3 regions of the Desulfotomaculum sp. 1211_IL3151 genome follow, and region 1 is predicted to be linked to each of the others. Evidence: riboswitches for the same ligand, from Rfam matches in the RefSeq annotation. Region 1 holds a riboswitch; each other region holds the start of a gene.
What was found. A riboswitch is a leader RNA that binds a small molecule or an ion and turns the genes downstream of it on or off. The one in region 1 is predicted to bind FMN.
Positions count from the first base shown of each region.

Region 2: linked by a shared signal. The riboswitch ahead of V6C11_RS09065 (hypothetical protein) and the one ahead of ribB (3,4-dihydroxy-2-butanone-4-phosphate synthase) in region 1 are both predicted to bind FMN.
Region 3: linked by a shared signal. The riboswitch ahead of ribD (bifunctional diaminohydroxyphosphoribosylaminopyrimidine deaminase/5-amino-6-(5-phosphoribosylamino)uracil reductase RibD) and the one ahead of ribB (3,4-dihydroxy-2-butanone-4-phosphate synthase) in region 1 are both predicted to bind FMN.

Region 1 is NZ_JBAIYV010000011.1:36,360-39,633, forward strand. Features, by position in the region: gene V6C11_RS01805 (double-cubane-cluster-containing anaerobic reductase) at 1-853, shown strand, start outside; gene V6C11_RS01810 (acyl-CoA dehydratase activase) at 858-1,631, shown strand; FMN riboswitch at 1,776-1,922, shown strand; gene ribB (3,4-dihydroxy-2-butanone-4-phosphate synthase) at 2,041-2,712, shown strand; gene ychF (redox-regulated ATPase YchF) at 2,779-3,274, opposite strand, start outside.
Region 2 is NZ_JBAIYV010000035.1:180,880-184,153, forward strand. Features, by position in the region: gene V6C11_RS09055 (hypothetical protein) at 1-69, shown strand, start outside; gene V6C11_RS09060 (peptidylprolyl isomerase) at 193-624, shown strand; gene V6C11_RS09065 (hypothetical protein) at 803-1,624, opposite strand; FMN riboswitch at 1,795-1,923, opposite strand; gene V6C11_RS09070 (GNAT family N-acetyltransferase) at 2,036-2,548, opposite strand; gene V6C11_RS09075 (hypothetical protein) at 2,735-2,923, opposite strand; gene V6C11_RS09080 (GNAT family N-acetyltransferase) at 2,951-3,274, opposite strand, start outside.
Region 3 is NZ_JBAIYV010000027.1:6,185-9,458, reverse strand. Features, by position in the region: gene V6C11_RS06355 (riboflavin synthase) at 1-378, opposite strand, end outside; gene ribD (bifunctional diaminohydroxyphosphoribosylaminopyrimidine deaminase/5-amino-6-(5-phosphoribosylamino)uracil reductase RibD) at 360-1,490, opposite strand; FMN riboswitch at 1,611-1,741, opposite strand; gene V6C11_RS06345 (acetate/propionate family kinase) at 1,957-3,150, opposite strand; gene pduL (phosphate propanoyltransferase) at 3,186-3,274, opposite strand, start outside.

The DNA of each region.
Region 1 (3,274 bases):
CTGTGACGGTAAGAAAAAAATGTATGAGTTAATGAGCAAGATTAAACCCATGCATGTGATGAATTTGCCCCAAACCTCCCAAGGGGAAGCCGCTCTGGCAGCCTGGGCCCAGGAAATGGTTGTTCTAAAAGACTGGCTGGCTGAAAGGTTTGAAGTAGAGATCACAGAGGAAGATATCCGTAAGGCAGTTAAGCTCATGAATAAGGAAAGGGATGCCATGAGACGCCTGCATGCCACCACGAAGGCTAAACCCTCCCCGATAACTGGTGTGGATTTATTGGTTTCCGTTTGGACCAAGGGATTTAATATTAATAAAGAAGATGGGATTGCTTTGGTGGAGCAGCTCACAGCAGAAATTGAAGAATTAACGGCCCAAGGCCTTAGCCCCTTCACCAAGGAAACCCCGAGAATTTTACTAACTGGTTGCCCAGTTGGTTTCGGATCGGAAAAGGTTGTTCGGTTACTGGAGGAAAGTGGGGCAGCTGTGGTTGCCTTTGAAAATTGCTCCGGCTATAAGGCTTTGGATAGATTGGTGGATGAGAGTGAAACCAAAGATGTCATGGTGGCACTGGCAGAAAAATACCTAAACATTCCTTGCTCCTGTATGACACCCAATGATGGCAGACTGGAATTAATTCATAAAATGGCTAAGGAGTATCAGGTAGATGCCATCGTGGATTTAACCTGGCAGGCCTGCCATACTTACAACATTGAAGCCTTTGTCATCCGGGATTATGTTCAAAACCAACTGAACTTACCCTGTATGCATTTGGAAACGGACTACTCTGAATCGGATGTAGAGCAATTGAGGGTTCGTGTGCAAGCTTTTCTTGAGTTAGTTCAAGGAGAATAAAGGTATGATTACAGCTGGCATTGATGTGGGTTCAGTTTCCACAAAGGTTGTGCTCTTAATTGATGATGAGATAAAATACATGGTTCGTCCAACCGGTTGGAGTCCCCGGGATGCCGGTTTAAACACTTATCAAGAACTATTAAATTCTGTAGGATGTAAGACCAGTGATGTGGAAGCTATCGTTGGTACTGGCTACGGTCGGATTTCCCTGGGCATGATCGACAAAGCAGTTACGGAAATTCACTGTCATGCCAGGGGTGCCAATTACCTGGTTGGGCGGGGTGGCTTGTTAATTGATATTGGCGGTCAGGACAGCAAAGCCATTCTGATGAATGATCAAGGTAAGGTTATTGACTTTGCCATGAATGATAAGTGTGCCGCGGGAACCGGACGTTTTTTACAGGTAATTGCTGCTGCCCTGGGGGTTGATGTCAGTGAACTGGGGGAGTTGGCAGAGGGTAGATCCCCCTTGGATATTAATAGCATGTGTACTGTCTTTGCAGAATCGGAAGTTATTAGTTTACTGGCCAAGGGTGCCGATAAGCGGGATATCATTGCTGGTATTCATCGGTCCGTAGCAAGGCGGGTTTGGGGCATGGCCAGCCGTTTCGGAGCCAACCAATGTGTTATTTTCACCGGCGGCGTGGCCCAAAACCACGATGTTCGTAACCGTTTGTCCCAGGAAGCCGGTTGTCCGGTAATTGTACCAGAAATCAGCCAGTTGGCCGGTGCGCTGGGAGCAGCCCTTTCTGCCAGGGAACTAACGAAAAAGCATTAAATTAACCTCAAAAATGTCGTGGCCAAAAGCTACGGTATTTTTATATATGCTCGGCATGGGCCTTACCTGTAGGGTGAAAGTCTCAACGCGTAAGGCAATAAAGAGTTGACAAAGGTGGACGAGAAAGTATACTTACAAATAACGACTTATTCTCAGGGCGGGGTGAAATTCCCCACCGGCGGTATCTCAGTTATACTGAGGAGCCCGCGAGCGCTCTTTAACTTTAAAGAGGTCAGCAGAACTGGTGAAAGGCCAGTGCCGACGGTATAGTCCGGATGGAAGAGGATACGGCAGTCAGTAAAAATCTGCTCTTAATAATTATTTTAATTTATTTTGCATGAGTGCATGCTGTCTGTCTGGTGTGCCCTGATTCAAGTAAGTCCGACTAATTATTTAGGAGGAATATACTGTGAATCAAAATTTGCTAACTCGATTTGGAAATGCGACCGAAAGAATGGAAGCTGCTCTTGACGCACTCCGTAGTGGTCAGGGAATTTTAGTTACCGATGATGAAGACAGGGAAAACGAAGGGGATATTTTTTTTGCCGCTGAGTCTCTGACCAATGAGCAAATGGCCCTGTTAATCCGTGAGGGCAGTGGGATTGTGTGCTTGTGTTTACCGGAAGAAAGAGTCCAGGCTTTAGATTTACCGATGATGGTGGAAGTGAACACGAGCAGTTTTGAAACGCCTTTTACGGTTTCTATTGAAGCGGCAAGCGGAGTTACGACGGGTGTTTCCGCTGCTGACCGTGTAACTACTGTCAAAGCAGCGATTGCTGACCCTGCAAGACCCAATTTGCTGCGGCGTCCCGGATATATTTTTCCTTTGCGGGCTAAACGGGGCGGTGTGTTGGAACGACAGGGACATACAGAAGCTAATGTAGACTTAATGCGACTGGCTGGCTTAAAACCTTATGGTGTATTGTGTGAATTAACAAATTCCGATGGTACAATGGCACGGTTGCCTGAAATCGTGGCATTTGCCGAGAAGAATAATATGATTGTAGTTACAATTAGCGATATAATTGCTTATCGAATGGAAAAGGAAATCGTACCGCAACATGAACCGCAGTATACCTAACGGTACGTACGGTGGTAGGAGAGGAGGGGGGAAACACCCCCTCCTACTCAATTATCTTTCCTATATTTAAACATTAAATCGAAAATGCATGACGTCCCCATCGAGCACAAGATAGTCTTTTCCTTCCAATCGCAGCCTGCCGTTTTCTCTGGCTTGGGCCATGGAACCAGCCCTTACCAAATCAGCATAGGAAACAACCTCAGCCCGAATAAAACCCCGTTCAAAGTCGGTGTGAATAACACCGGCAGCCTGGGGAGCTTTCGTTCCAGCGGGCACAGTCCAGGCACGAACCTCTTGGACACCTGCAGTGAAGTAAGTTTGTAGTCCCAGCAGATGATAGGCCGCCCGAATGAGTTTATCCAACCCGGACTCTTCCAGGCCCAATTCTTCCAAAAAGAGCTTCTTTTCGTCTCCCTGCAATTCAGCAATTTCAGATTCCAATTGGGCAGAGACAGGGACTACGGTAGCATTTTCCAGTCTGGCATATTCCTGCACTTGTTGAACCAGGGGATTATTTTCAAAATCCTGGATGTCATTCTCGTCTACATTGGTGACATAGATA
Region 2 (3,274 bases), on a different contig from region 1:
CAGAGTTTACTAAGGGATTTAGAACATTGGGAAGCTGCAATCGCTCAAATGAGAGAATTAAAAACCTAAATCAATAAGGCTATGGCATCCGCCTGGGAGGACCATGGGCCGTGGTTTTTTTATGACATTATTTGCCTGTATGACTTCTTTGTAGTAGAATAATGAGAGTTATTGACAAAGGAGGCGCTTTTTTTGAAAAAAGGTAGTATCGAATTAGAAAATGGCGGTAAGATTTTAATTGAGTTTTTCGACGAAGCAGCACCTGGAACAGTTGCTAACTTTGAAAAATTAGCCAATGACGGTTTCTACAATGGTCTTAACTTTCACCGTGTAATCCCCGGCTTTGTTGCCCAGGGCGGTTGCCCCCATGGCACTGGTACCGGTGGCCCTGGCTACACCATTAAGTGTGAAACAGCAGGCAACCCCCACAAGCATGAACGTGGTTCCTTATCAATGGCCCATGCCGGTAAAGACACTGGTGGCAGCCAATTCTTTATCGTCTATGAACCACAACCTCACCTAAATGGTGTACATACTGTATTTGGCAAAGTTACTGAAGGTATGGAGTTTGTTGACCAGATTAAACCCGGCACGAAAATGAAAGAAGTTAAGGTTTGGGAATAGCAATGATAAAAACCAGCTCTGTTAAAAGGGCTGGTTTTATCAATTGTATGCTTATGTCACATTTGCTATAAAATGTGAATTAACACAGGAGGTTTTAACTATAAGAAATGACAAGTGTATGCATTTGTTTAAAGTAACAACAAATACTAGTGGCCTGAAAGAACATTATAGTGTAACCTCACCTTTTAACTTGATTTGGAATGGCCCAGGCCTGAAGCACTTCCCGGAGGTCATTATAGTCTAAGCTAACACGATAACTATACTCTTGGCTCGGCAGGGTTCCCTGAGGAAAAGATACTTCCATATTTTGGGGAAACAAGATAATATATTCGGGTTTCAATGCAGCTTCCATTTCGGCCCGTAAAGCAGGAGCGGCAACGACAAACTTATCCAAGAGCCACTGTCGGGTTTTCTCCTCTGGCAGAGTAAACATATCCCAGTTACTCAGCACCTCACCAGTCTTCCGGTCAAACGCCGCACCCAGACGAATCTCCTGTGCCATCTGCCCATTCACGGGTAGGGTTACTGATGTAAGAAAGCACATGATATTATCGTTAGAGGCTGTGGGAGCAATATCCTGACTGATAAAACGTTCCTGGTATACCTTTCCACTTTCCTTACAGGTCAGATACTCTTCATAAGCATTTTGCAGTTCAGCTAGCGTGTCGTAGAGTAAGCCCTGCCCTTCATAAAATCCACTGACGGCCTTTTGGGCAGACTCACTCAAATCATCGAAGCTCTCCACCCCACCGACATAAACATTGTCCGGGCCAATAGAGACTCGGATGGTTAGTAGAATGGTTCCATCCGAAAGCTTGTAAAGAGCATCGTCAATATAATCTCTCCGCCACAGGTTTGCGCTTTCACCATCAGAGAAGGTTATTGCATTTTCCCGCTCCAACACCCATGTTTCTTCCCCTTGTTTGGGATTGTCAGAGCAGCCCGCCAGCAAAACCAGACACCACAGTAGAACCACTGACAACAGCCGTTTTATTTTCATGAAAAATCCCATCGCTTTCCATCGTATAGTAGCTGCATAATACGGACTAGCATGTAGTGCAGTAACTGTGCTTGTTCCTAGTTGCTAAAAATAATAGCCCCTGGTTCGGGGCTATTTGACGATTTTTAACTTATCTTTTGTTCAAGTGATTTCCGGTAGGTTACTGACTGTCTTATCCTCTTCCATCCGGACTATACCGTCATCTCTGGCTTCTAACCAGATCTGCTGTCCTCCTTTTGGGCTTCCAGAATAAACTGGCTACCGCGAGTGGGGAATTTCACCCCGCCCTGAGAACAAGTTAGGTAAAATATACCACTTTTTACCGTAATGTCAATATCTTATTAAGTTAAGAAATAACATAACTAAAGGAACCTTCTTTTTAGTAGGTAAGCATTAAGTCCAATTATTAATTTAAATACCAAACGCAGGTGGATACTTAACGGTTCCTTTGATGTTTTTCAACGCTCCGGGGTAAAGTTCTAGAACCATGAATGCTTCATCGGGTACCTCAAATGGGGCTTCCAATCCCACCGACCTAGCCGGTACAAAACCAAAACGGGGATAATAATTCGGATGACCAACTAAAACTACAATCTTGAATCCTAATCTCTTACATTCTTCCAGCCCTTGTTTAATAAGCTCCGTACCAATTTTGCGGTTTTGATAGTCAGGTAGAACCGCCAGTGGTGCAAGACTAAGAACGGGTATATTCCCATTATCGGTTTCTATCGTGATGGTGCTAAACATTATATGCCCTACAACTGTGTCGTTAAGAACGGCAACTAAGGATAGTTCCGCATTATAATTTTCTGACTTTCTAATGGCTTCCACAAGTTTTGGTTCAACATGTTTATTAAATGCCCTTAAATTAACGTTATAAACTTCGGGATATTCTTTTTGGCTTTCGGGACGAATTTCAAACATCTTTCTGAATTCCTCCTAAATTTTAATTGTTACGGAAGAATCCTTACATGTTCAGAAGACCTGTCTGCTATGAAGGACTTCCGTAACCCCTTGTGAATGTTTCTAATAATACCGACATCCCATCAACTCCTCTATAAATTTCTAATGAATTTTTTACTTCTCCCATCAGCATAATGGCTTACTGAATTAGTTATGAAAGAAATTACTGCGTGCATCCCTTTGTATCTCATATTTCAATCGTAACTCTTTTAATTTTTGCTTTAAATTTTCTTTTTCACCAGCTATTTTACATTTTGCAAGCTCTTGCTCTATGCTTTCTATCTCTTTTAGTAAAATGATTTCTATTGGTAATTCCCCTGCACTTTTTAGGACCATAGCAATTATTTTAAACTAAAAAATACATTAGACAACTCGAAGGCCAAGGATTACTAAATCCCTTTCTATTCCATCCAGAACAGCTACTCTGGGCAAATAACCCCAACGTTCAAAATTAAATCTCAAAAACAACTGTAGACTTGGTTCGTTGTGACCAAAGATAAATCCCAGAATCGTATGAATCCCTAATCTTGGAGATTCTTGAATTGCCTTGGACAGTAAATTTTTACCGATACCCTTTCCTCGATGCTGTTCGGCAATATAAATGCTAACCTCCGAGGTAGCATGATAGGCTGGCCTGTTATAAAAAGAGGAGAAACTTAACCAACCTAAAATATTGCAAGTGTCCTC
Region 3 (3,274 bases), on a different contig from region 1:
GGGTGGAGCCTGAATCGTAACGATGGTGGCAATATCATATCTTTCCTTACCAACAATGGTACCTATCCCATCCACGTGACCTGATACCATATGTCCCCCCATGCGGTCACCAAGCCGCAAAGCCCTTTCAAGGTTAACCGGACTGCCAGGCTTAAGATCCCTGAGGTTTGTTTTCACCAGTGTCTCCGCCATTACATCGGCGGTAAAGGTCCCTTTGTCCATTGTAGTAACGGTTAGACAAACACCATTGACAGCGATACTATCACCAATTTTTGTATCTTGCAGAACCTTGGAGCCTAAAATATGTAGTCCAGCTGAATCCGGTCCCTTTGATATACCCCTAATGGTGCCAATCTCTTCTACAATTCCGGTAAAGATATGCCATTCCCCCCTTTCGAGGTATAACCAGTCACGAGATAGTCTGTTCCCAACGGTTGCACTGACATCTGATAAATTTGGGTGGCATCCTGTAAACTTGTTATCCCTTCACCCCGGACAGGACCAGGGGCAAGGTCACCCCCGATAATTTTGGGTGCTATAAACCAAGCAATCTTATCAACGATACCAGCATTTAAGGCAGAACCACTGATTTTCCCGCCACCTTCGATTAATACACTGGATATTTGTTTTTCTCCCAGTAGTTCCATTAGTTTAGCCAGATCTACTCCTGGCCCTGCCCCAGGAACTACAATAATCTCTGCTCCGGCTGCCATTAGGCTTGCCTTACGTTCTACCGGTGCTGACTCATTTGTGGCAATAATCGTATGGGCCGCCGACTCCTGAATAAGCACTTGGCTAGCAGTAGGAGTTCGGGCCATGCTATCTACGATGATGCGGATGGGGTCTTTTCCTCTGACCTCAGGCAATCTCGCCGTAAGTGACGGATTATCTGCCAATACGGTATTTACTCCCACTAAAATGGCATCATATTGATCCCTTAATCGGTGGCCATATTCTCTGGCTTCATTACCGGTAATCCACTTTGATTCCCCACTGGCAGTTGCTATTTTGCCATCCAGACTGGTGGCAGCCTTTAATACCACAAAGGGCTTTTTGGTTGTAATGTATTTTATAAAAACCTCATTTAATTCTCTGGCCTCCTCTTCCAGCAGGCCGGATATTGCTTCTATACCAGCATCCTTTAAAATATTTAGCCCCTTGCCAGCAACCAAGGGATTAGGGTCCAGCATGGCTGCCACAACCCTTTTCACTCCTGCCTTGATCAAAGCCTCTGTACAGGGGCCCGTTCTGCCATGATGACAACAGGGTTCCAAAGTAACATACACAGTGGCATCCTTAGCCCTTGCCTTGGCGTCGGCCAAGGCAGCCACCTCGGCGTGGGCACCACCTGCTTTAGCGTGATAGCCTTTGCCAACCACTTCGCCATCCTTTACCAAAACAGCTCCCACCATGGGGTTAGGGCTAGTACGACCCCTTGCTTTGGCTGCCAGTTCAAGGGCCATTTGCATATAGCACCTGTCCTGATCCATTTTTTCATCCCCTTAGAAAAACTCTTTGTGCCTAATAAACAAAATAAAACCCTGAAAGGATCAGGGTTTTTTGGCAAAGGCAAGTAGGCCATGCAAAAGAATGTTTTTTGCAGGCTCAACTATAACCTTCTTCCATCCAGACTTTAACTGTCGGCTCTGGCATCTCACCAGATCATGCCCCAAGGGGCTCGCGGGCTTGGCCCTTTGGCCATACCGCCGGTAAGGAATTACACCTAACCCTGAAGGTTTTGTTTATTAATTTAACTCCATTATATTCCTGAGTTTGTTCGTATGTCAATCTTTAAATAACCCACTCCGGTTTTCACCTATATTTTGACCAGTTTGTTTCAAATCATGCAGTGATAATGGGACAACAAACCTGTTCCTTTTGCACCTATAAAAAAGTGTCGCTTGACTACTAAGGGGTAGTTTCGCGACACTTCTTTACTTTATATAAATAAACGATCTACTGAACCAGTTCTTTGGTTTCCCGGGCAATCATTAATTCTTCATTGGTGGGAACAACCATTGCTGTAAAGGGAGCACCGGGCTTACTGATGATAACTTCTTTACCCCGGGATTTGTTTTTCTCTTCATCAATTTGTAAACCAGTGTAGGCAAGTCCTTTTAAGACCCTTGCTCTCATGTCAACGGAGTTTTCACCAATGCCACCGGTAAAGGCTACTACATCCAAACCACCCAGGGCTGCTGTGTAAGCTCCAATATATTTAATAATACCATAGGCAAACATACTCAAAGCTAATTCAGCTCTTTCGTTGCCTTTGTTGGCAGCATCTTCTAGGTCACGGAAATCACTGCTGATACCGGAAACACCCAATACGCCACTCTTCTTATTTAAGACATTACTAATATCTGCAAGACTTATTTGCTCCTTCTCCATCAGGAAAGAAACAATGGCTGGGTCCATATCCCCGGTTCTCGTACCCATCGGCAGACCTGGCAGAGGAGTAAAGCCCATGGAAGTATCCTGTGATACCCCATTGCCTACTGCAGAAATACTAGAACCATTGCCCAAATGGCAAACAATAATCTTTAACTCCTCAACTGGTTTGCCTAATATTTCCGCTGCCCGATAAGAAACAAACTTGTGAGAAGTGCCGTGGAAACCGTAACGGCGAATTTTATACTTCTCATAATATTCGTAGGGAATAGCATAAGTATATGCTTGCTTGCTCATGGCTGAATGGAAAGCAGTATCAAACACAGCCACATGTGCTACATGAGGCATCAGTTCTTGACAAGTTTTAATACCCACAATATTGGGGGGATTGTGGAGAGGTGCCAATTCTGACATTTCCTCTAACACCTTCATCAGTTCAGCATCAACTACCACAGATGTATTAAATTTTTCACCGCCGTGTACCACACGGTGTCCTACAGCCTTAATTTCCGCGGTGTCCTTAATGGCACCATATTTTTCATCGGTAATGCATTTTAAAATGGTCTCAAGGGCAACTTTGTGGTTTGGCAGGTCTTGCTCCAATACCAATTCTTCACCCTTACTATTTTCCTGCTTAATTCTGGAACCAGCGATCCCAATTCTTTCAGATAAGCCAGAAAGCAATACGGATTCTTGGGTCATGTCCATTAATTTATATTTAATAGATGAACTACCACAGTTAACAACTAAAACTAACAAGGGGGGTCCCTCCTCTAACGCGATTACTTATTTATCTATTTTACAAGCTCGGAAATATGTCCATGGATCTTATAGGCATATACGACATCACCGTTTCTTAAACCAACAGCATTTCCTTCGTCAG